One region of the Shewanella sp. TB7-MNA-CIBAN-0143 genome, then DNA from elsewhere that is predicted to be linked to it. Evidence: predicted binding sites of a transcription regulator. Region 1 holds the regulator's gene; each other region holds the start of a gene.

The links. Region 1 encodes sigma-54, which starts transcription at its own class of promoters, with help from an activator protein. Its sites were predicted from a motif close to GTTGGCACGNNNNTNGNNT; they were not measured.
Region 2: a site for sigma-54 is predicted at 3,162-3,180, ahead of AAEY97_RS11165 (YggN family protein). Genes of this name have one in related genera too.
Region 3: a site for sigma-54 is predicted at 4,221-4,239, ahead of norV (anaerobic nitric oxide reductase flavorubredoxin). Genes of this name have one in related genera too.

Annotation. Positions count from the first base shown of each region.
Region 1 is NZ_JBEOPL010000038.1:3,162-10,511, reverse strand. It holds gene AAEY97_RS20730 (calcium/sodium antiporter) at 1-463, shown strand, start outside; gene AAEY97_RS20725 (KpsF/GutQ family sugar-phosphate isomerase) at 508-1,485, shown strand; gene kdsC (3-deoxy-manno-octulosonate-8-phosphatase KdsC) at 1,488-2,054, shown strand; gene lptC (LPS export ABC transporter periplasmic protein LptC) at 2,051-2,611, shown strand; gene lptA (lipopolysaccharide transport periplasmic protein LptA) at 2,598-3,179, shown strand; gene lptB (LPS export ABC transporter ATP-binding protein) at 3,176-3,907, shown strand; gene AAEY97_RS20700 (RNA polymerase factor sigma-54) at 4,050-5,534, shown strand; gene hpf (ribosome hibernation promoting factor) at 5,560-5,847, shown strand; gene ptsN (PTS IIA-like nitrogen regulatory protein PtsN) at 5,850-6,293, shown strand; gene rapZ (RNase adapter RapZ) at 6,290-7,153, shown strand; gene AAEY97_RS20680 (HPr family phosphocarrier protein) at 7,174-7,350, shown strand, end outside.
Region 2 is NZ_JBEOPL010000012.1:20,481-27,830, reverse strand. It holds gene mutY (A/G-specific adenine glycosylase) at 1-529, opposite strand, end outside; gene trmB (tRNA (guanosine(46)-N7)-methyltransferase TrmB) at 764-1,480, shown strand; gene AAEY97_RS11175 (YggL family protein) at 1,516-1,842, shown strand; gene glsB (glutaminase B) at 1,849-2,763, shown strand; gene AAEY97_RS11165 (YggN family protein) at 3,238-4,050, shown strand; gene AAEY97_RS11160 (LysR family transcriptional regulator) at 4,461-5,402, shown strand; gene AAEY97_RS11155 (DUF885 domain-containing protein) at 5,857-7,350, opposite strand, start outside.
Region 3 is NZ_JBEOPL010000036.1:2,537-9,886, forward strand. It holds gene AAEY97_RS20465 (ion transporter) at 1-62, opposite strand, end outside; gene AAEY97_RS20470 (L,D-transpeptidase family protein) at 229-732, shown strand; gene AAEY97_RS20475 (VOC family protein) at 785-1,387, shown strand; gene AAEY97_RS20480 (GNAT family N-acetyltransferase) at 1,818-2,276, opposite strand; gene AAEY97_RS20485 (hypothetical protein) at 2,298-2,609, opposite strand; gene AAEY97_RS20490 (hypothetical protein) at 2,642-2,791, shown strand; gene AAEY97_RS20495 (GNAT family N-acetyltransferase) at 2,780-3,304, opposite strand; gene AAEY97_RS20500 (PH domain-containing protein) at 3,501-3,869, opposite strand; gene norV (anaerobic nitric oxide reductase flavorubredoxin) at 4,304-5,809, shown strand; gene norW (NADH:flavorubredoxin reductase NorW) at 5,806-6,951, shown strand; gene AAEY97_RS20515 (TehB family protein) at 7,212-7,350, shown strand, end outside.

The DNA of each region.
Region 1 (7,350 bases):
TGTGCCAACCTTTCATGCTATCATTTGGCTGGTCGTCGGTATTATATTGCTCCCCCTATCAGCAAGTTGGATGGTCGATGGCGCTGTAGGTATTGCAACGTTTTATGGGTTGTCAGATCTTGTGATTGGCTTAACCATTATCGCAGTAGGAACCAGCCTACCAGAATTAGCGGCCTGTATTGCTGGAGTATTAAAAAAAGAACACGACCTTGTCATTGGTAACATTGTTGGGTCTAACTTGTTTAACATTCTTGCGGTACTGGCACTACCAGGATTGATCTCCCCTGGTGAAATAGATGCTTCAGCCAGTGGAAGAGACTTCTATATGGTATTAGGCACCAGTGCAGCATTAGCCGTTTTAGTATTATCCAGTGGCGCTAAGCAACAACTTACTCGCTGGCATGGCGCACTATTATTAATCACCTTTATTGCGTACCAAATTGTTGTCTTTCAGTCGCATTAGATTGGAGCATGAAGGTAAAGTATTAAGCTAACAGAGAGAGTCGTATGGTAAATCACACTCAATTTCGCCAATGGGGTCGTAAAGTCATTGATATAGAAAAAGCTGCCTTAGATAATTTATATCAATATGTAGACTCGGTTGAGTTTGACCAAGCATGTCAATTGATCATGCAGTGTAAAGGTAAAGTGATTGTCATGGGGATGGGCAAATCAGGTCATATTGGTAACAAAATATCCGCAACCTTTGCCAGTACCGGCACACCGGCATTTTTTGTTCACCCTGGTGAAGCCAGTCATGGTGATTTGGGCGCATTAGCCAAAAATGACATTGTACTCGCCATTTCCAACTCTGGTGAATCAAGCGAAATACTGACATTAATGCCTGTTATCCAACGCATGGGTGTACCAGTGATTGCGGTGACCGGTAAACCAGACTCCAATATGGCGCGTTTATCCAAAATCCATTTATGCATTCAAGTGCAAGAAGAAGCATGTCCATTAGGATTAGCACCCACTTCCAGCACCACTGCAACACTTGCTATGGGCGATGCATTAGCCATTGCTTTATTACAAGCAAAAGGTTTTACTCGTGATGACTTTGCCTTATCACACCCAGGTGGCTCTCTTGGAAGAAAATTACTTCTAAAAGTCGACGATGTCATGCATAAAGACGATGATTTACCGATCGTCAATGATGATATTTGTATTACTGAGGCACTTTATGAAATATCTAAAAAGGGCCTTGGCATGACGGCAGTAGTCGACCATGCCAATAAACTTGTGGGCATTTTTACCGATGGTGATTTACGCCGGGTTATCGATGCAGACGTGAATCTTCGAATCACTCCTATTGCCCAGGTTATGACCGAAAATTGTGTGACCTGCCCTGCGGGGATTTTAGCCGCACAAGCACTGCAAATCATGGATGAAAAGAGCATCAACGGACTGATTGTCGTTAATGAAAAACATCAACCGATCGGAGCATTAAACATGCTCGATATGGTTAAAGCTGGAGTCATTTAATCATGTCAGAATCAACCTCGTTTCACCAAGGATTTTACGGCCCTGTCAGCAATGATATTTGGCAACGAGCTCAAAAAATCAAACTGTTAATCTGTGATGTCGATGGAGTATTTTCAGATGGACGTATTTACCTCAGTAATGCAGGTGAAGAACTCAAAGCGTTCCACACTCGTGACGGTTATGGTGTGCGTTCTTTGCTTACCAGTGGTATCCATGTTGCCGTGATAACAGGACGTAAATCCAAGATTGTTGAAAACCGCATGACGGCATTAGGTGTAACACATATTTATCAAGGTATTGATAATAAATTTGAGCCTTTTGAGCAATTATTGTCGCTCTATAATGTGACTGCTGATGAAGTGGCTTACATTGGCGATGACATGGTAGACCTACCTGTAATGAAAGCCGTAGGACTAGCCGTTTGTGTCGGTGATGGTCATCCGTTTGTCAAACAACAGTGCCATATGACAACCACCCTCAATGGTGGCCACGGCGCACTGCGTGAACTCACCGATTTATTACTATTAAGCCAAGATAAATTTGCCAGTGCTCATGGTATGAGTATATGAGTAGAGTCACGCTAGGTATTATTGCTTTTTTTGGGCTTGCTTTTATATTGTACTGGCAAGCACAAGTAAAACGCAGTGAAATGGACGCGGTACAAATACGCGGTATTGAGCGCCCAGATTTTGTTGCAGATAACCTACGCACTACAGAATTCAACCAACTAGGTTTCGTCGAAAGTCGAGTCAGCGCCGAACACATGGAGCATTACGCCTCAAGTGACATCACTCACTTTACCAAACCTATCTACCTCATTTACCCTGAAAACGGTAAAGCACAATGGCAATTAAGTGCAGACCGTGGGCAATTGAATAAAAATACCAGCAAAGTCACATTAGAAAATAATGTTATTATTGATGCCATTGATATAGAAGAACCCCTGCAGTCACTGAGTACCCAAGCTATTACGGTGGATTTAACCACTATGATAGGATCCTCACAAGAGATGGTGTACATCAAAGGTAAAGGGTTTATTATTCAAGGTTTAGGCCTACATGCTGACTTGAATTCGCAAAAATTATCGCTACTAAGCCAGGTAGAAGGAACATATGAGCCACATTAATCGTCTCCACACTCGCGCCAATGTTATGTTATTAAGTAGCATACTTTGTATATTGAGTTTGCCTGCTATAGCGAAACAAGGGGATCTGAAACAAGAATTGAAAATCGCTTCAGTCAGTCAGTCTGCCGACATTAAGAATAATCAAATTGTTTTTAATGGTCCGGTAACGATTGTCCAAGGCACGATTAATATCAATGCAGATCAGTTACGGGCGTTTACCCCTGAAAACACCACCAGCAAGAGATTAATTGCTACTGGCACCCCGGCTACATTTTCGCAAGAATTAGATGACGGTAAAATTGGTACCGCAAGTGCTAACGAAATTAGCTATGACCTTGCCACCACTACACTCACATTGACTGGCAACGCCAAACTTGATCAATCAGGTAGCCAGGTTACCGGTAATAAAATCAAGTACAACATCAGTGCTCAAGAGCTGATTGCCGAAAGTACTGGTACAGGGCAAGATCGGGTAATCACCATCATTCAACCAGAGAATTTCCAAGACGAGTCGGCGCCAAAGCAAAAACTCCCTGAAATTCCTGTTAACAAGCAGATCAAACCATGACCCAAATTACCTTAACCGCTGAAAATCTAGCTAAAAGCTATAAAGCTCGTCAAGTTGTTAAAGATGTGAGTTTAACGGTTAAAACAGGCCAAATTGTCGGTCTTTTAGGCCCCAATGGTGCAGGCAAAACCACCACCTTTTATATGGTTGTCGGCTTAGTAAAAAGCGATAAAGGCCGAATATTGATTGACGATGACGACCTTACTGCCGATCCAATGCATTTGCGCGCCCGCAAAGGTATAGGTTACTTACCACAAGAAGCCAGTATTTTCCGCAAGCTCACCGTTTACGACAACATAATGGCCGTACTGCAAACTCGCAAAGAGCTCAGCACAGACCAACGTATTGAACAGCTTGAGCATCTACTCGAAGAGTTCCACATTACTCACATACGCGACAGCCAAGGTATGTCGTTATCGGGTGGCGAACGTCGTCGAGTTGAAATTGCGCGCGCTTTAGCTGCTAATCCAAAATTTATTTTGCTTGATGAGCCCTTTGCTGGTGTTGATCCTATTTCGGTCATCGACATTAAAAAAATCATCCAACAACTTAAAAATCGCGGTTTAGGGGTATTAATTACCGACCATAACGTACGTGAAACGCTAGACGTTTGTGAGCGAGCCTATATCGTCAGCCAGGGTAATTTAATTGCCGAAGGCACACCTGATGAGATATTAAGTAATCAACAAGTTCGAGCTGTGTACTTAGGTGAACAATTCAAGCTATAGTTACTTTACTGGCCTTTTAGTCTAGCTAACTCATTTCATTGAACGATACCTAAACAACGTTAAATGTCATTGATGTTTATGGCAATCGATTACAGTTCGAGATTGTCATTTTTATGGAAAATCATCTAGGGATAAGCGGTAAATGAAAGCGTCACTCCAACTTAAAATGGGTCAACACTTAACCATGACCCCACAATTGCAGCAAGCCATTCGCTTACTGCAATTATCGTCATTGGAGCTACAGCAGGAAATCCAACAAGCATTAGATTCAAATCCATTGCTTGAAATAGAAGATGAGTTTTCTGAAGCAAAAAACTCCTTAAAAGAAAACCGCGACCAAGCGGATACCGACTTTAGTGACAACAGTATTGTTAATGTCGAAAAAGACACTTCCACCGTCGACATAGCAGAATCCATGACCAAAGAAACCATGGATGATTTAGCCATGGATACCACATGGGATGAAGTATACACAGCCTCACCTATGTCAGGTTCGGGCAGTGCAAGCATGCGCGATGACGACATGCCCTTTCAAGGTGAAACTACTGAAGGTTTGTACGAACACTTAGAATGGCAAAAAAATCTCACTCCATTTTCAGACACCGATCTCGCCATTGCCACCGCCATTATTGATGCCATTGATGAACGCGGTTATTTAACCCAAAGTACCGAAGATATTCTCGAAGCCATGGGTGATGAAAATGTGGAACTCGATGAGGTTGAAGCGGTATTAAAACGCGTTCAACACTTTGACCCTGTGGGTGTTGCTGCACGTGATTTAAGTGAATGCCTATTTATCCAATTAGCGCAATACTCTAACGACACACCCCATATCGATAATGCCCGTTTGTTAATTAAAGGCTATTTAGAGTTAATTGCTGGCCGTGATTTCAGATTATTGATGCGTAAAACAAAACTAAAAGAAAATGAGTTACGTGACGCAATCACTTTAATCCAGACACTCAATCCTCGTCCGGGCTTATTAATTACCCCCATGGATGATGAATACGTGATTCCCGATGTCACAGTATTAAAGAAAAATGGCCGTTGGGTAGTAGAGTTAAACCCAGACAACATGCCTAAAATTGGTGTTAATCAGCAATATGCAGCCATGGCTAGAGGCAGTAAAAACCCGTCGGATAGTCAATTTATTCGAGGCCATCTGCAAGAGGCTAAATGGTTTATTAAAAGTATTGAAAGCCGTAATGATACTTTACTTAAAGTGGCAAATTGCATTGTGCAATTTCAGCAAGGCTTTTTTGAATATGGCGAAGAAGCCATGAAGCCTATGGTGCTCAATGATATCGCTGAAGCTGTAGAAATGCATGAATCGACCATTTCACGAGTCACCACACAAAAATATATGCACACCCCTCGAGGCTTATTTGAACTAAAATACTTCTTCTCTAGCCATGTCAGTACTGACGATGGCGGGGAATGCTCATCAACGGCCATTCGTGCTTTTATCAAAAAGCTGGTTGCCGCAGAAAACCAGAAAAAACCACTGAGTGACAGTAAAATGGCTCAGCTTCTGGCAGAACAGGGCATAAACGTTGCTCGTCGTACGATAGCAAAATACCGTGAAGCAATGATGATCCCGCCCTCAAACCAACGTAAGAGTTTATAACCTACTAGGCAATGGAGGATTTTTTATGCAAATAAGTCTGACTGGACGTCATGTCGAAATAACAGAATCTTTACGTGAATACATCCACAGTAAATTTTCAAAGCTTGAACGACACTTCGATCAGATCCATAATGTACACGTTGTGCTCAATGTAGAAAAATTACAACAAAAAGCAGAAGCCAAAATCAACATTAATGGCGCAGAAATTTTTGCAATGTCAGAAAGTACTGATATGTATGCTGCAATAGACGCCCTGATCGATAAACTCGACCGTCAGGTAATTAAACACAAAGAGAAGAATACAAAACACTAACGATGGAACTTTGTACCATTCTGCAGCCGGAATGCACTACCTGTGCCACACCGGGCAGTAAGAAAAAAGTACTGGAACTCATCAGCAATTTAGTCGCTGCCCAGTACCCAACCCTGTCTTCGCAAGAGGTTTTTGAAAGCCTGTTAGCGAGAGAGAAAATGGGTAGCACAGGTATAGGAAATGGCATTGCGATACCTCATGGTAGATTAACGACCATCGATCACCCTATCGCGATATTTATTAAATGTGAAGAAGCCATTGCCTTTGATGCAATCGATAAGCAACCCGTGGATCTTTTATTTGCTTTGTTAGTACCTGCAGACCAGTGCCAACAACATTTAGGCACGTTATCGAGCATGGCCCAAAAGTTAAGCGATAAGCAAATATTGAAACAGCTTCGTAAAACTCACGACGCAACAGAACTTTATCAGGTTATTACTGCATGAAACTAGTTATAGTATCGGGACGTTCAGGCTCAGGGAAATCCGTTGCCCTGAGAGTATTAGAAGACCTAGGATATTATTGTGTTGATAATTTGCCTTTACCACTCATTGGCACATTATTAGCCCAGCTTAAAGGCAGTAATGATTTGGTTGCGATTAGCGTTGATGTTCGTAACATTGCAGAACAAGGTAAAGCGCTTCAAGACCAATTGGCACTACTTCAAAATGACACTGAAATTATCAGTTTCTTTTTAAATTCCAATGACAAAGTATTGCTTAAACGTTACAGCGAAACACGTCGATTACACCCGTTATCTAAAAATCATATTTCACTGCAAGAAGCGATAAAACTAGAAGGCCGTTTACTTGAGCCTATCGCAAAAATTGTTGATCACTATATCGACACTTCTGCGCTAAATATCTACGAATTAAGCGACCAAGTTAGGCAAATATTATTAGGCAGTGTTGATAAAGAGTTAGTGATTAACTTTGAATCTTTTGGCTTTAAACACGGCATGCCGACAGAAGCAGATTTTATGTTTGATGTACGCTTTTTACCCAACCCACATTGGGAAATAGAACTGCGTCCATTTACGGGTTTAGACGAGCCCGTACAAGAATTTTTAGGTCGTCAGCCATTAGTTAATAAATTTATTTGGCAAATTGAAAACCTATTTGAAACTTGGATGCCGCATTTAGAACGTAACAATCGCAGTTACCTTACCATCGCGATTGGTTGTACTGGTGGTCAGCACCGTTCGGTATATATTGCAGATCAATTAGCAAAACGATTTCGACAAGGCAGTAAACACACGGTTAATGCTCGCCACAGAGAATTAAATATCAGTGATACTAATAACTAAGTGAGCATAGGATCGCGTCAATGATCAAACTTGAACGCCAAGTGACCATTTCAAATAAATTGGGGTTACACGCCCGTGCCGCCACAAAACTCGCGATGTTAGCGGCGGATTTTGATGCTAACATCACCTTAACTCAAGGCGAAAAAAACGCCAGCGCAGCTAGCGTACTTGGGCTATTAATGCTTGAAAGTGGTATC
Region 2 (7,350 bases), on a different contig from region 1:
TTTTGGCAGGTGTGAACGTATCGGTTAATTGCCACAATTGTTGTTCAACATTTTTTTGTCCTGGCCAACCTTCAATAGCACCATGTCTGGCTAATACGCGCTTTACATTACCGTCTAAAATAGGGTGGTGTTGCCCGAGCGACAACGATAACACAGCACCCGCAGTTGATTTACCGATTCCAGATAACGCGAGCACATCATCAAACTGAGTAGGAAACTCGCCATTAAAAGCATCACGAATATGTTGGGCTGCTTTATGTAAATTGCGTGCTCTGGCGTAATAACCTAGGCCAGTCCACAAATGCAGCACCTCATCTTGATGAGCATTAGCAAGATCTACCACGCTGGGGAAACGCGCCATAAATTTTTCATAATAGGGAATAACCGTCGCGACTTGGGTTTGCTGGAGCATGATCTCCGACACCCAAACACGGTAAGGCGTTTTATTGATCTGCCAAGGCAGTGATTTACGACCATGTAGGTCATACCAAGCGATGATACGCTCAGAAAATGGAGTCAGATTTTTCATGGGCGCAGTGTAGCCATAGCCATTTTATTACACAAGTGGCACTGCTATTTTAAATCACACGTTTGCACTAAATTAGCGTAAACATGTGCAATGAGTTTAGGTATAATGCCCAACTGATTTTAAAATTGATCTATCACAGATAGCAAATGCGTAATGTGTTGATAAAGAGTGGCAGCCTAACGGTTAGACATTTAGTAACACAGCACAACAAAGTACGCAGACAATGAGGCAAAGATGAGCGACGTTACCACAGCTGAATTTAACGAAGACGGTAAGTATATTCGTAAAATCAGAAGTTTTGTTTTACGCGAAGGCCGTTTAACCAAAGGCCAATCTCAAGCAATTGAAGCACATTGGCCAGCAATGGGACTTGATTATACTCCACAAGCATTGGAGTTAACTCAAGTGTTTGGTCGCGATGCAGATACCGTGTTAGAAATCGGTTTTGGTATGGGGGCATCATTAGTCCAAATGGCAAAAGCTGCCCCAGAGCAAAACTTTATTGGCATAGAAGTTCATAAACCTGGTATTGGTACGTGTCTTTCTGATGCCGGTGCAGCTGAAGTGACTAACTTACGTGTATATCATCATGATGCAATGGAAGTGCTAGAGCACAGCATTGTTGATGGTTCACTTGAGCGCGTACAATTGTTTTTCCCTGACCCATGGCATAAAAAACGTCATCATAAGCGCCGGATTGTACAAGCTGAATTTGTACAACTTATCCGCCGTAAGCTTAAAATCGGTGGTGTATTTCATATGGCAACCGATTGGGAAAATTACAGCGAGCATATGTTAGAAATAATGAATGCAGCAGAAGGTTATAAAAATCAATCAACAACTGGTACAGTTGTCGAACGTCCAGAGCATCGTCCGCTTACCAAGTTTGAAGCAAGAGGCCACAGACTCGGTCACGGCGTATGGGATATCATGTTTGAGCGTACTGCTTAATCACAACTATACTTTCAGCAATCGGAGAATACACCATGGCGCAAAATCGTAGTCGTCGTTTACGTAAAAAATTACGAGTTGATGAGTTTCAAGAATTAGGCTTTGAAATCAACTGGACTTTTGATGAGTCGGTATCTGAAGAAGATATTGATAACTTAGTTGATCAGTTTCTTGTTGAGGTCATTGAACCTCGTCAATTAGGTTTCCACGGTGGTGGACACAAGCAATGGGAAGGTATTATTGCTACCCAAGCTATCGGTAAATGTACTGATGAAGATACCGCAGCAGTGAATGCATTCTGGAAAGACAAGCCAGTTTCTAACCTCGAAGTGAGTGATTTGTACGATATCTGGTGGGGTTAAGCTAAATTGCCTGAGCAATTATTACTTCAACAAGCCGTCGATAAAGTAAGATCGCTATTGGGTAAAGGCAAGGTTGCAGGATATATTCCTGCGCTTGCCTGCGTTGACCCTAACAAAATAGGGATTGCCGTTACTACCCTTGATGGCCAAACAATTGGTGCCGGTGATTACCTTGAGCCTTTTTCAATTCAAAGTATTTCTAAAGTCTTTAGCCTTACTCAGGCACTTAATTTATATACTGAAGATGAAATTTGGAGTCGTGTGGGTAAAGAACCCTCAGGGCATTCATTTAACTCGCTGGTACAGGTCGAATTAGAACGCGGTAAACCTCGCAACCCTTTTATTAATGCCGGTGCGCTAGTTATTGCTGACTTGTTGCAAGCCCGTTTAGGGGCGCCTAAGCATCGTATGCTTGAGGTTGTGCGTCAATTGAGCCAGAACCCGACGTTAGCCTACGATAAAGTTGTGGCGGATTCTGAGTTCCAGTTCAGTGCACGTAATGCATCTATTGCCTATTTAATGAAGTCATTTGGTAATTTTGAAGGCGACGTCAATACCGTACTTAAAAGTTATTTTCATTATTGTGCATTAAGAATGAATTGCGCTGACTTGTCCCGTGCGATGTTCTATTTGGCTAATCGCGGTAAGACACTCGATGGTGACAGCTTAGTTTCGCCGGTGCAAACTCGGCAACTCAATGCATTACTGGCGACATCTGGATTATACGATGGCGCAGGAGAGTTTGCTTATCGAGTAGGTATGCCCGGTAAAAGTGGCGTGGGGGGCGGCATTATTGCGGTTATTCCTGGTGATATGTCTATTTGTGTGTGGTCACCTGAGCTAGACAATAATGGTAACTCGCTTGCGGGCACAGCCATGTTAGAACATTTAAGCCAACAGTTAGGCCGTTCAATTTTTTAGTTTATACAAGGGCTAATCTTTCGCGGTTAACGTTGTTCGACCTTAACGTACTCACTCTTTGTATATCAAATCTGAATCTATAATATTGACTCAAAACGTTTAAAAGTCATTTTACTGCCCACTTGGGCAGTTTTAGTGGCTTCTTTTCGCCTAGGTTATTGCTTACTTATCTAGAACAGCCACACGTCGTATACGCTTACTTGTCTAGCAAAATACAAACTGCAGTAAAATTCATCCTGAAGCTCAGCTGGCCCTAGATAGATTAATTATTATTGAGATTGGTAAAATAGACTATTTATTGGTTTATTTTACGAATACACTTCCGCTATTGTATATTCATTAGCTTATATATTGTCTTATTTTATCATTAATCTATTAAAAGTCATGTAGTTATAACTATTGGCATAGCTTGTGCTTTATAAAGCTCATATACGAGCTAATTATTGATATATGTATAGCAAAAGGATTTTTATCATGACCAAACAGAAGTTGATTTGTAGTGTAGCGTTAACCAGCATGTTATTCACAGTAGGGGCGCTAACTCCCGCCATGGCAAAAATGTCCATTAATGATGAAAAGTGCAATGTGACATTAAACTATGACGTTACTGTTGAACCAAAAAAATTGCAGATTAGTGATAATGGATCCGAGAAATATCGCGTTGAACTCGATCAACTATATGTAGACGGTAAAAAAGTCACCTTAACCGCTAAACAACAAACGTTACTCACTCAATATTCTGATGAGCTATCTCGTCAAGTACCTGAGGTAATTGATTTGGTTGGTGATGTTGTCGTAATGGCATCTCAAGCAGTCAATATGGCATTAACCCCAATATTTGGCGACGCCACTGGTAGCCAAATTGATAAGCTAATGACAGGGATTCAAACACGCATTGACACCATGGCGTATCAGCAAGGCGATAAGTTTTATTTAGGTTCAACAGACTCTTCAATTGAACATGCATTTAATGAAGAGTTTGAACAAGAGATAGAACAAATGGTCACCAACTCAATGGGATCATTAATGATGACATTAGGTAGCCAGATCATGTCTTCTGAAGGCGGTTCATTTGAAGAAAAAATGAATACCTTTTCACAAAAAATGGACAATGTCGGTAAAGACATCGAGCAACAACTTGAGTCGCAATCACAAGGCCTTGAACAACGAGCCGATAAAATTTGTGATAATTTCGAAGGATTATTAGTGTTAGAAAGCCAAGTGCGTAAATCCATACCAGAACTTGCACCTTATACATTGGCCAAGCTAGGCGAGCTAAAAGAGTAAATTTATTTTGTTCAACCTGTCTTCCCGGACACCTGACCTTCCCCTGTGCTCTTTTTGAAGACACAGGGGCTTTTTTTTGGGGCCAATTCTAGCTGGTTTACCGCTATAGCTCGTGTTGCTTTGTTCTGATAAAAAAATTGTCAATTATAAATATAGAGCCATAGAGGCTTTTTTTGTTATACTCGTGAGAATTATTACAAAATTACACTCTACTTTAGATGTGGTTATATTTCAGAATCTTCATTTGTTAGTGTTGATTAAAGATATTAGTTTGTTTTGATGCTCATTTGGCAGCAACAATCATAATATCTGAGTGTCGATATTGATGCTAAGCAAGGTTTAGTTACCAGCAATGGCTAACAGATATCTGAAATTTTTATTAATGTCGTAACCAGCTTAAGGCGACTTTCATGTTAGAACTGTTAGAACCTATCGCAATTTTTACTCATGTTGCACGTGCAGGAAGTTTTAGTGCTGCAGCCAGACGTCTTGGCATTTCTAAATCTAAAGTAAGTACTCAAGTTGCAGATCTTGAACATAAACTTGGTGTGCAACTTATTCAGCGTACAACCCGCAGTTTAAGCCTTACTGAAGCCGGTAATTTATTGTATCTACAAGGCGAAGAACTTCTTCGTGATGCAGAGCAGGCCGTTTCAAGTGTTCACAACTTAAATGATGCAACTCGTGGTGTATTAAAAGTTGGGATATCACAATCATTTGGCACCATGCACATTATTCCAGCTTTACCAGCATTTATGGCAAGGCATCCAGAGCTTGAACTACAAGTGAGCTTACTTGATCATAAAGTCGATGTTGTCAGTGAAGGCTTAGACCTATTGTTAACCATGTCTGAGCAATTGCCGCTGGGTATGGTGGCAAGACCGTTAATGAAATGTCAGTTCTTGTTAGTCGCATCACCGGGTTATATTGCCCAACATGGTAACATTAGCCGCCCAGAGCAATTGGTTGAACACAATTGTTTGGTGTATCAAGGCGAGTGGCATGAGCACAGCATGTGGCAATTTAAAAAGGGTGACGATTATTGCGAAATAGGTGTATCAGGCAATTTTCGTGTCGATAATGCGCCAGCATTGAAATCGGCCGCAGTAAGTGGTTTAGGCATTGTCTATTTAGCCAGTTACTTAATGGAAGATGAAATCGCTCAAGGAACATTGATTCCTTTGTTACCTGATTGGCAGTTGACTCACAATCTTCCATTACAAGCTGTGTATCCTCGTCGTAAACATCTAGCTCCAAAAGTCAGTGCGTTCATTGATTTTATTAAAACGCACATCAGCAGCCCACCTTATTGGGATGCTAAGTTCGATCATTTGTATAAACTTCGTAAGTAAAAGTGGAAACATTATTTCAAATTTAGAACAAAGCCGCAACTTACCTTGCGGCTTTGTATTAAGCGGCTGATTTTAAAGTGCTTAAGGTGTTGATTGATTAGTTTATTAGTAAGTTGCTAATCAAGGGTTTAGCAATTTACATTTGTTAACTAGTTGAACTCTGTTCTGATATCAATACAATAGTACTCAGTTGATTCGAAATGATTTGAACCCTACGTTTTTCTGAGAAATGACCCCTTTTCAGTTAGATGTACAAATCGGCAAGGTAGCAAATTTTGAGTCAGTGTTGGCAATGGTTTTCGAACTAAAATAATGCCAACCTTAAAACCATCATCCTAATTTATTTGGTTTACCCCAGACTTTGTTCTGGGGTTATTTTTTTGTGGAAATTGATAAAGCAAAACGGCAACCTGAGGTTGCCGTTTTATGTTTCGAGTGGATTAATGATTTAAAATTACAGCGATTGAACCTGCTTAATCCACTTATTTACTTGCTCTTCAAGTATGTCTAATGGCAATGGTCCATTTTTAAGGATTACAGTATGAAATTCGCGAATATCAAACTTGGCTCCTAGCGCCTTTTTAGCCTGCTCACGTAGTTGTAATATTTTAATCATACCAACTTTATACGCAGTCGCTTGTGATGGCATAACAATATGGCGTTCGACCATTTTTATCGCATCAGACTCAGCGTTTGGAGTATTCTCAACGTAATAGGCAATAGCCTGCTCACGAGTCCACTTTTTAGCGTGTATCCCAGTATCAACCACTAAACGGCATGCGCGCCATAGCTCCATCGATAAACGACCAAAGTCAGAGTATGGGTCGGCATATAAGCCCATTTCCTTCGGGAAATATTCTGAATAAAGTCCCCAACCTTCAATATAAGCCGTGTAACCACCAAATTTACGGAATTTTGGAATACCTTGCAGTTCTTGTGCAATAGCAATTTGCATGTGATGCCCTGGAATGCCTTCATGGTAAGCAAGTGCTTCCATTTGATACTTTGGCATCGCTTCCATTTTGTATAAATTAGCGTAATAGCTTCCTGGGCGAGAACCATCTGGTGCAGGTTGGTCGTAAAATGCTTTACCTGCTGACTTTTCTCTAAACGCTTCTACCTTTCGTACTACTAATTCGGCTTTAGGCTTAATCGTGAACACTTCGTCTAAACGAGACTCCATAGTATCGATCAGCGATTTTGCTTGGGCGAGATATGCCGTTTTGCCTTCATCAGTTTCTGGGTAATAAAATTGCTTATCATCGCGCATGAACACAAAAAACTCTTGTAAGCTACCGGCAAAGTGTACCTTTTTCATAATGACCCGCATTTCATCATGAATACGCTTAACTTCAGATAAGCCAAGATCATGGATAGTGTCTGCGGTCATATCGGTTGTAGTGGTGCGGGCGAGGGCGTTATTGTAAAACGCTTCTCCATCAGGCAGTTTCCAAGCTCCATCTTGAGTATCGGCTCGAGCTTCAAGTGACTTGGTATAGGTGATTAACTGCTCATATGCAGGTTTTACCTTAGTCAGTAGAGCTTGTTTTACTTCGACTAATAAGGCTTGTTTATTGCCATCGGTTATATCGAGTTTATTTATCTTACGGTTCGCGTCAGCCCATAACGCGCTGTCTTTTCCTGTATCTGTAAATGGGGCGCCAGTGATAATGTTTTTACTATCGGAAATTACATATGGGAAAACAAATTTTGGCGCGATAATATGCTTTTTAGCGCGAATTTCTAATGAGGTCTCTAATTGTGCAAGTAGTGTTGGTATGCCGTTCAAACGACTAATATAAGCTTTAGCATCACTTTCATCGGTTATTTGATGTTGGTTAATCAATAATGAAGCCACCACAGAATGGACGCCATACATTTGGTTAATCGGATAGGTGTGATAACGCCATTTATCGTCGCTAATACTGTGCTCTAAGCTGGCCTTCAA
Region 3 (7,350 bases), on a different contig from region 1:
CCAAAAATCACACTTCTAAGCTGTTTTTTTAGTGGACTGTCGGATTTTTCTTCGATATTCATCTTATTATTCACTGTCTCGGGTAATAAATTGCAAATAAACTCGGTTAACTAATATCAATTAACCCTTGTTGTCGTTAAAATCTAACATTGACTGTCGAGTTTTAACATTCGAAATAGGGTCATTTTACAATAAAAATTAAAAAGGTCATTGGTTTACGGAGATTTCATGCGCGCGTTGTACATAATATTTATAGCCTTAATTTTCAGCCCGTCATTGGCGGTTGCCTCTTCAAGCCAAACTACAGCAAAAGTAGATTTAGTTGTCGTCAATAAATCTGAATCACGCTTATCTGTCATGCGTGACGGAAGAGTGATTAAAAGTTACCTTATTGCCATGGGCGATGTGCCAAGTGGTCATAAGCTTAAAGAAGGTGATCAACGTACTCCGCAAGGTCGTTATGTATTAGATTATAAAAAATCTGATAGTGCATTTTATAAATCGATTCATATCTCTTATCCCAATGAAGAAGATAAATTACGAGCTGATGCATTAGGCATTAGAGCCGGTGGCATGATTATGATCCACGGTGAAAACCCTCGTTCAACTTTACCGCCAGAAGAAGCACAAAAGTACAACTGGACCAATGGATGTATTGCCGTCACCAACAAAGAAATGGATGAATTGTGGCAAATGATTGATGCTGGTACACCGATTGAAATATGGCCATAAGCTTATTCAATCTCAACCATACCATTTTTTGCTTTGTTTCTTGGGTTATTAAATGAATTACCAACATCTACAACATACTTGGGCAGGCTTTAGCCAGCGCATTAGCGCGTTTATTCATCGGTTAGGTTTAGACAACTTAGCATTGAATTGTGATCATGCTGCTCTGCGGGTGAACGATAATCAAACAGCGCAGTTACTCGTCGATGAATTTAGTCAACACGGCAAAATCATCTCTAATAACATCATCAACGGTCGGCCGATTTTAATCATTAAATTAGCCGAACCATTAGTTATCGGTGCGATGAAAATTCAATGTGTTGAACTGCCCTTTCCATCTGACAAATCTTATCCGGTTGAAGGTTGGGAGCATATCGAATTAGTGTTCCCATCACAGGCACAAACCTGTGATGAACTCGTCGCAGAGCTTATTGAAAAAGTGCCACTACTGGCTGATGTTATTGCGGGTAATACTATTGCAGGTAATACTATTGCAGGTAGTAACGAAAACAGTGATATTAAGGTTAAACAAAGTTCGCCAAAAGGTGATAAAGAGCGCCTTGCTAACCCAACTATCGCATTTAAGGCCAATGGCATTTGCGTTAAAGTACACCCGCACGATATTCAAAAAATTGTTGAGAGTGAACAAGCCTGCTAGGCATAGTACTAATAACGCTTTGTCTGGAAACTGCAGCACTAATATAAAACAAGCCAAACTCAGTTATGCCAATGCTATAACTGAGTTTGGCTTGTTTAGATCAATGATAGAAAGGTTGTAAATCATTAAGCTTTTCAAAACCCATTTAGAGGTCAGTTTTTATGCTTAATTAAAAATCTTAGCGCTAAGTAATGCAAAACAGGCAAAGCTGTGTGTGCCAGTAACAATGAATCAAACAAAAAAATCCACTTTACAATAACCCACTTATCTTTTCCTGTGCACAAGCTATGGCTAAAAAATGCTACACACTCACCTTCTGGGGTCATTAATATTACGATGGCAATGCCAAAAATAATGAAGAAGAGTAATAGTCGCTTACACATTTCATAAATTAGCGCTTTGCTAGGCTTTACCTTTATCACAAATCAATTTACTCAATTAATCTTGTCATAAACAAGCTATTAGGATCTAGTTCATAGTCCGCAAATGGGCCGCTGTAATCAAATTGATGTCGTTCATACAAACGCCTTGCTGGCGCAAAAAAATCCATCGATCCAGTTTCCAAACTCAACCGCTGATAACCACAAGACTTAGCTACGCCCAATATGTGCGATAACAATGCCGATGCTACTCCTTGGTTTCTCGCCATTGCAGCCGTTCGCATAGACTTAATTTCGCCGTGGGTTGGCGTTAACTGTTTTATCGCTACGCACCCAAGTACTATGTCACCTTGTTTGGCACACCAAAAAGTAATTGATGGATGTTTTAAGGCTTCAATATCTAATGCATGAACACTACCCGGTGGCGATGTTGCATACATGTCAGCCAAATGTGCTTGCAGTAACTCAACCACGCCAGAGCCCTGTAAATCATCAATCATAATATCCATGTGCCAAGGCTTCCTTTTGAACTATGACCGTTTATGAAATGCATTTTTATCGAGTAGTTTAATCACCAAATCGATACGTTTATGAGCTAAATAATCATCTCGATGGCTAAAGCCAATCGCGACAAATAACAGTAGCAACCACACAAAATTTTGTTCTACTAATAGGTCTACTTTTGCAATATATAAAATAGCGCCAATAGTCGCCAAACACATCAGCCATTGGATTAACCAAGTATATGGTTTGGGTCTCAGTTTATCTAAATCTGAACGTAAAGCGGTAATGCTATCCGTTTCATAAGATTGGATAATATTATCTGCTTGAGATTCATTCATTTTTACACTCCATTGTAAAAGCCACTCAGTTAATGAGCGAAACGTGGTTAATTAAACCGTTGCGACAATACCCTAAAAGTGAGTCGTGTCACCTAGATTTTATTGAAAACGATTTTACTGAAAACTATTTTGCTGAAAACGTCGATTTTATTGAGAACATGACTCATTTATTAACCACATAACTCCAGTATCATGGTTTGAGTCAGTAATGCACTACCCTCTCGTAGAGTCTGTGTTTCACCAACAGCAACAAAACCAATTGATTTATAGAGATTAACAGCGGCCTCGTTAGCAATAGTAACCTCTAAGCAAACGACTTTTCGATTAGATTTTTTGGCCCAATCAATAATGCTATTCAGTAATAACTTACTAAGTCCATATCCGCGCGCGCGTGGTGACATCCACATTTGATACACATGTGCAGCATCAGTATTCATAGGACTAGAACTAGAACTATGGATCTGTCCCCATGCTAAGCCTACAGCGACGCCATCAAGTTCAGCGATCAGTGGCAATGCATGCTTTGCTCGATTGCTTGCATTAAGACGAGAAATCCACTCTTCGTCGGTAAATTCAGCTTCTCGTTCATAAGTCGAGCCAAACGAATCTGGCGAGTCTTGTAATGCTAATAAACGTAACCTTCTATAGATTTCCCAATCACTCATCAGCAACACTCTGATTTGAACATTAGCCATATTTACAATTTTACACCTCACGTTTTAGTCTTTCTCGACGCCAGATAACTGACGAAACGACCCACTTAACACTCCTCAGTTTCAGCATTAAATTCTAGACTAAACTCATATTTTACAACAGATTAAACCTTAATGGTTCGTTTGTTGAAATTATCAATTTATTAAGCAATTATTGACAATAGCGGCATTTGCAGACCTATAATAAATAACCTGAGATTATTTTTGATATCTCCAGCATTGAGGCCTTACCAGTAAACTCAAACCTAACTTTGCCTATCGCTGAAAAGTATATTTCTAGTTCGGAATCGAGATCGAATGTCCCCGATGTTTCAATTGAGTAAGCGACAATATTTTTGTAAGGCAAAGATGTAAAATCTTTTTTACTTCCTGTAATGCCTTGAACATTAACAGCGATAATTCTTTTACTGGTAAAAATGACACCATCACGCATGGATTTATATGAATCAATGACTCGTTCATCATCGACAAGTAAATCGCGGGCTTTGTCTGCAAAATCAGAATTCTGCTTCAGTTTGAAAAAACCTTTATTATTAAAATCTATCATCTAACATCCTTTTTACATCTGACATCCAAAGGGATTGAATTAATACAAATTTTACGACATAAACAGCTCAGTAAATTTCGTGGTTATCGTATTCTAGTGAATAGCCTTAGCTTAATGTAATAACAATAACATTACAAAATGCAGCTGAAGCAAGCATTTATCCCAGTTTGTATTAGCTGATAAATAGCGATAAAGCCTGTGATTGGCATTTCATCAATAATGTCATTTTAGAACACAGCAAGAAGTCAATATGACACCTTTGAGTCATATTGACAATAAAGAGCATGTCTTTATGACACCAATAAAATTCATCAAATATACATTACCTTCATATAATCAATAAGATAAACAGTTGGCATGCACTCTGCAATAACGAAGTTAACTTTTGAAATATCTCTATCAACTTTAACTTCTAATTTATTACAGGTGTACATATGACAATTCACATTAAAAATAACATCGATTGGGTTGGACAACGTGACTGGGAAATATTGGACTTCCATGGTACTGAATATAAAACCACCAAAGGCACCAGTTATAATAGTTACCTTATTCGTGAACAGAAAAATGTTTTAATCGATACTGTTGACCATCGTTTCAGCCTGCAATTTATCCAAAACCTTGAGATGGAAATTGATCTCGATAAGATTGATTACATCGTCATTAACCATGCGGAAGAAGATCACTCAGGTGCCTTAGCGGCTTTAATGGCTAAAATTCCCAATACCCCGATTTACTGTACCGAAAATGCTATCGACTCTATTACTGGCTTACATCACCATACAGAGTGGAATTTTAATATTGTTAAAACCGGCGATACCTTAGACATTGGTAACGGTAAGCAGCTGGTGTTCATTGAAACTCCTATGTTGCATTGGCCTGACAGCATGATGACCTATTTAACGGAAGATGCTGTGTTGTTTAGCAATGATGCGTTCGGTCAGCATTACTGCGATGAGCATTTGTTTAATGACGAAGTAGACCAAATTGAATTGATGGATCAATGTTTACGCTATTATTCCAATATTTTAACCCCGTTTAGCTCGCTGGTTACCGCCAAAATTAACGAGGTGCTAAGCTTTAACCTGCCCGTTGACATGATTGCTACCGCCCATGGCGTAGTGTGGCGCGACAACCCAGCACAGATTATTCATCAATATCTGCAATGGGCAGATAACTATCAGGAAGACAGAATCACCATTTTTTATGATTCGATGTCTAATAACACCCGCATGATGGCCGATGCCATTGCTCAAGGCATCCACGACGTTGACCCTGTTGTGTCGGTTAAAGTGTTTAACGTGGCCCGTCATGATAAAAATGACATATTAGCCAACGTGTTCCGCTCCAAAGGTATTTTGGTAGGCTCATCAACCATGAACAATGTCATGATGCCGAAAGTCGCGGGAATGCTAGAAGAGATCACAGGCCTGCGCTTTAAAGATAAAAAAGCCGGAGCATTTGGAAGTTATGGCTGGAACGGCGGCGCCGTTGACCGTATTCACACCCGTCTTACAGATGCCGGATTTGAAACCATTGTCGGCTTAAAAGCAAAATGGCGACCAGATGGTAAAGCGATGCGCGAATGCCGTGAGCACGGTCGCCAGATAGCTAAAAGCTGGGCATGGCATGATTTAAGTAATGTAAAATCCATTTCACCGGCATCGCTAGCTAAGAGCGCTCAAGCCACTGTAACCACTAAGCCAACTCAAGCAACTCAAGCAACCAAACCGACATGTACAACAGCGACGGCAATGAGTGATTCACAAAATATGCTCTGCACTGTGTGTAATTGGGTATATGAGCCAGTATTGGGTGAGCCTAATCAAGATGTAACACCAGGTACACCGTGGAGCGAAGTGCCAGACTTTTTCCTTTGCCCAGATTGCGGCCTTGGCAAAGATGTTTTTGTCCCTATCGCTGAGAGGAAAGCATCATGAGCGCACCCATCATTATCATCGGTAGCGGCTTTGGCTCATACCAACTAATCAAAACCATTAGACGCACAGATAAGCATTTACCGATAACCGTGTTCACCCTTGATGAAGGCCACGATTATAATAAACCGGACTTGAGCCATGTATTTAGTAACAAGCAAAACAGTGCGGACTTAATCCGCCTTACTGCACAAGAGTTTGCCTCCGAGAATAATATTACTCTGCATGCTTTTACCAAGGTTGATTGCATTGATAGTGAACAGCAAGCGGTGTTTGTTGAAGGTGTTGCTTACCCTTATACAAAACTGGTGCTAGCAACAGGAGCAAAAACCTTTGTGCCATCAATGCTTGGTAACGCAACAGACAGTGTGGTCACCTTAAACAGTCTTAGTGAGTTTAATAATGCGCAGCTGCAACTACAAAATGCACAACGTGTTTTGGTTATTGGAGCGGGTATTATCGGCACTGAAATAGCCATGGATCTTAATCGCAGCGGTAAAAACGTCGTGGTGGTTGATCCAAGTCACGGCGTGATGGCAACCATGCTGCCAGATTTAGTCGCCAGTGTTTTACAAAAGAAGATGGTCGATAACGGTGTTGTATTTGAGTTTGGCCGTACCATTAGTTCGCTAAACAAAATTGAATCAGGTATTTGTGCCACACTCAGTTGTGGTAATACCCATATTGTCGATTGTGTTATTTCAGCTGCGGGATTAAAGGCTAATGTTGGCTTAGCACGAAAGTCAGGATTCAAAGTCAATAATGGCTTAGTGGTTAATCTGCAACTGCAAACCTCAGCGAACAATGTTTATGCCTTAGGAGATTGCGCCGAAATCAATGGTAAGGTGATGTCCTACTTGCAGCCCATTATGTTAAGCGCCAATGCGTTAGCGAAAACCTTATTAGGCCAACCGACAGATTTGAAACTACCGGCTATGTTAGTCAAAGTTAAAACACCGCAAATGCCCATTCAATTAGGCGGGAATACCGTAATTGACGTTGCATCGTGGCAGGTTGATATTGATGCTCTGGGTTGCTCAGTAAAAGCGTACAATGAGCAAAAACAGATAATCGGTTTTGTGGTAACAGAAGGCCACATGAACAATACCTTCCCGCTACTCAGAGCCTTACCAGCAAGTCTTTAGTATTTTATCGAGTAGGCTTTACTCATAAAGCCTACTCATCAATCAACTTAACCTGAATTTGGGATAAGGGATGAACTTATGCTATTTAAAATCAGCATGTTAACCCTCCTCACTTTCAAGCTTGTCATTGGTTATGCGAACAAGGCGAATTGACGCGTCAATAGCTAGCCTATTGTAAGTCGATTCAACGCAGTTAGCAGGGCAAAGGGCTGTTTGAAAGGCGTTTATTATCCCGAGTTCAGGTTATTTAGGAGAACATTATGTCTCATCAACGTATCCCAGCAAACTGGACAATTCAACGCTCTACGCCATTTTTCACCACTAAAAATGTGCCTGATGCGCTACTGACTCACCACAATACCGCCGAAGGTGTATTCGGCCAGTTATGTGTAATGGAAG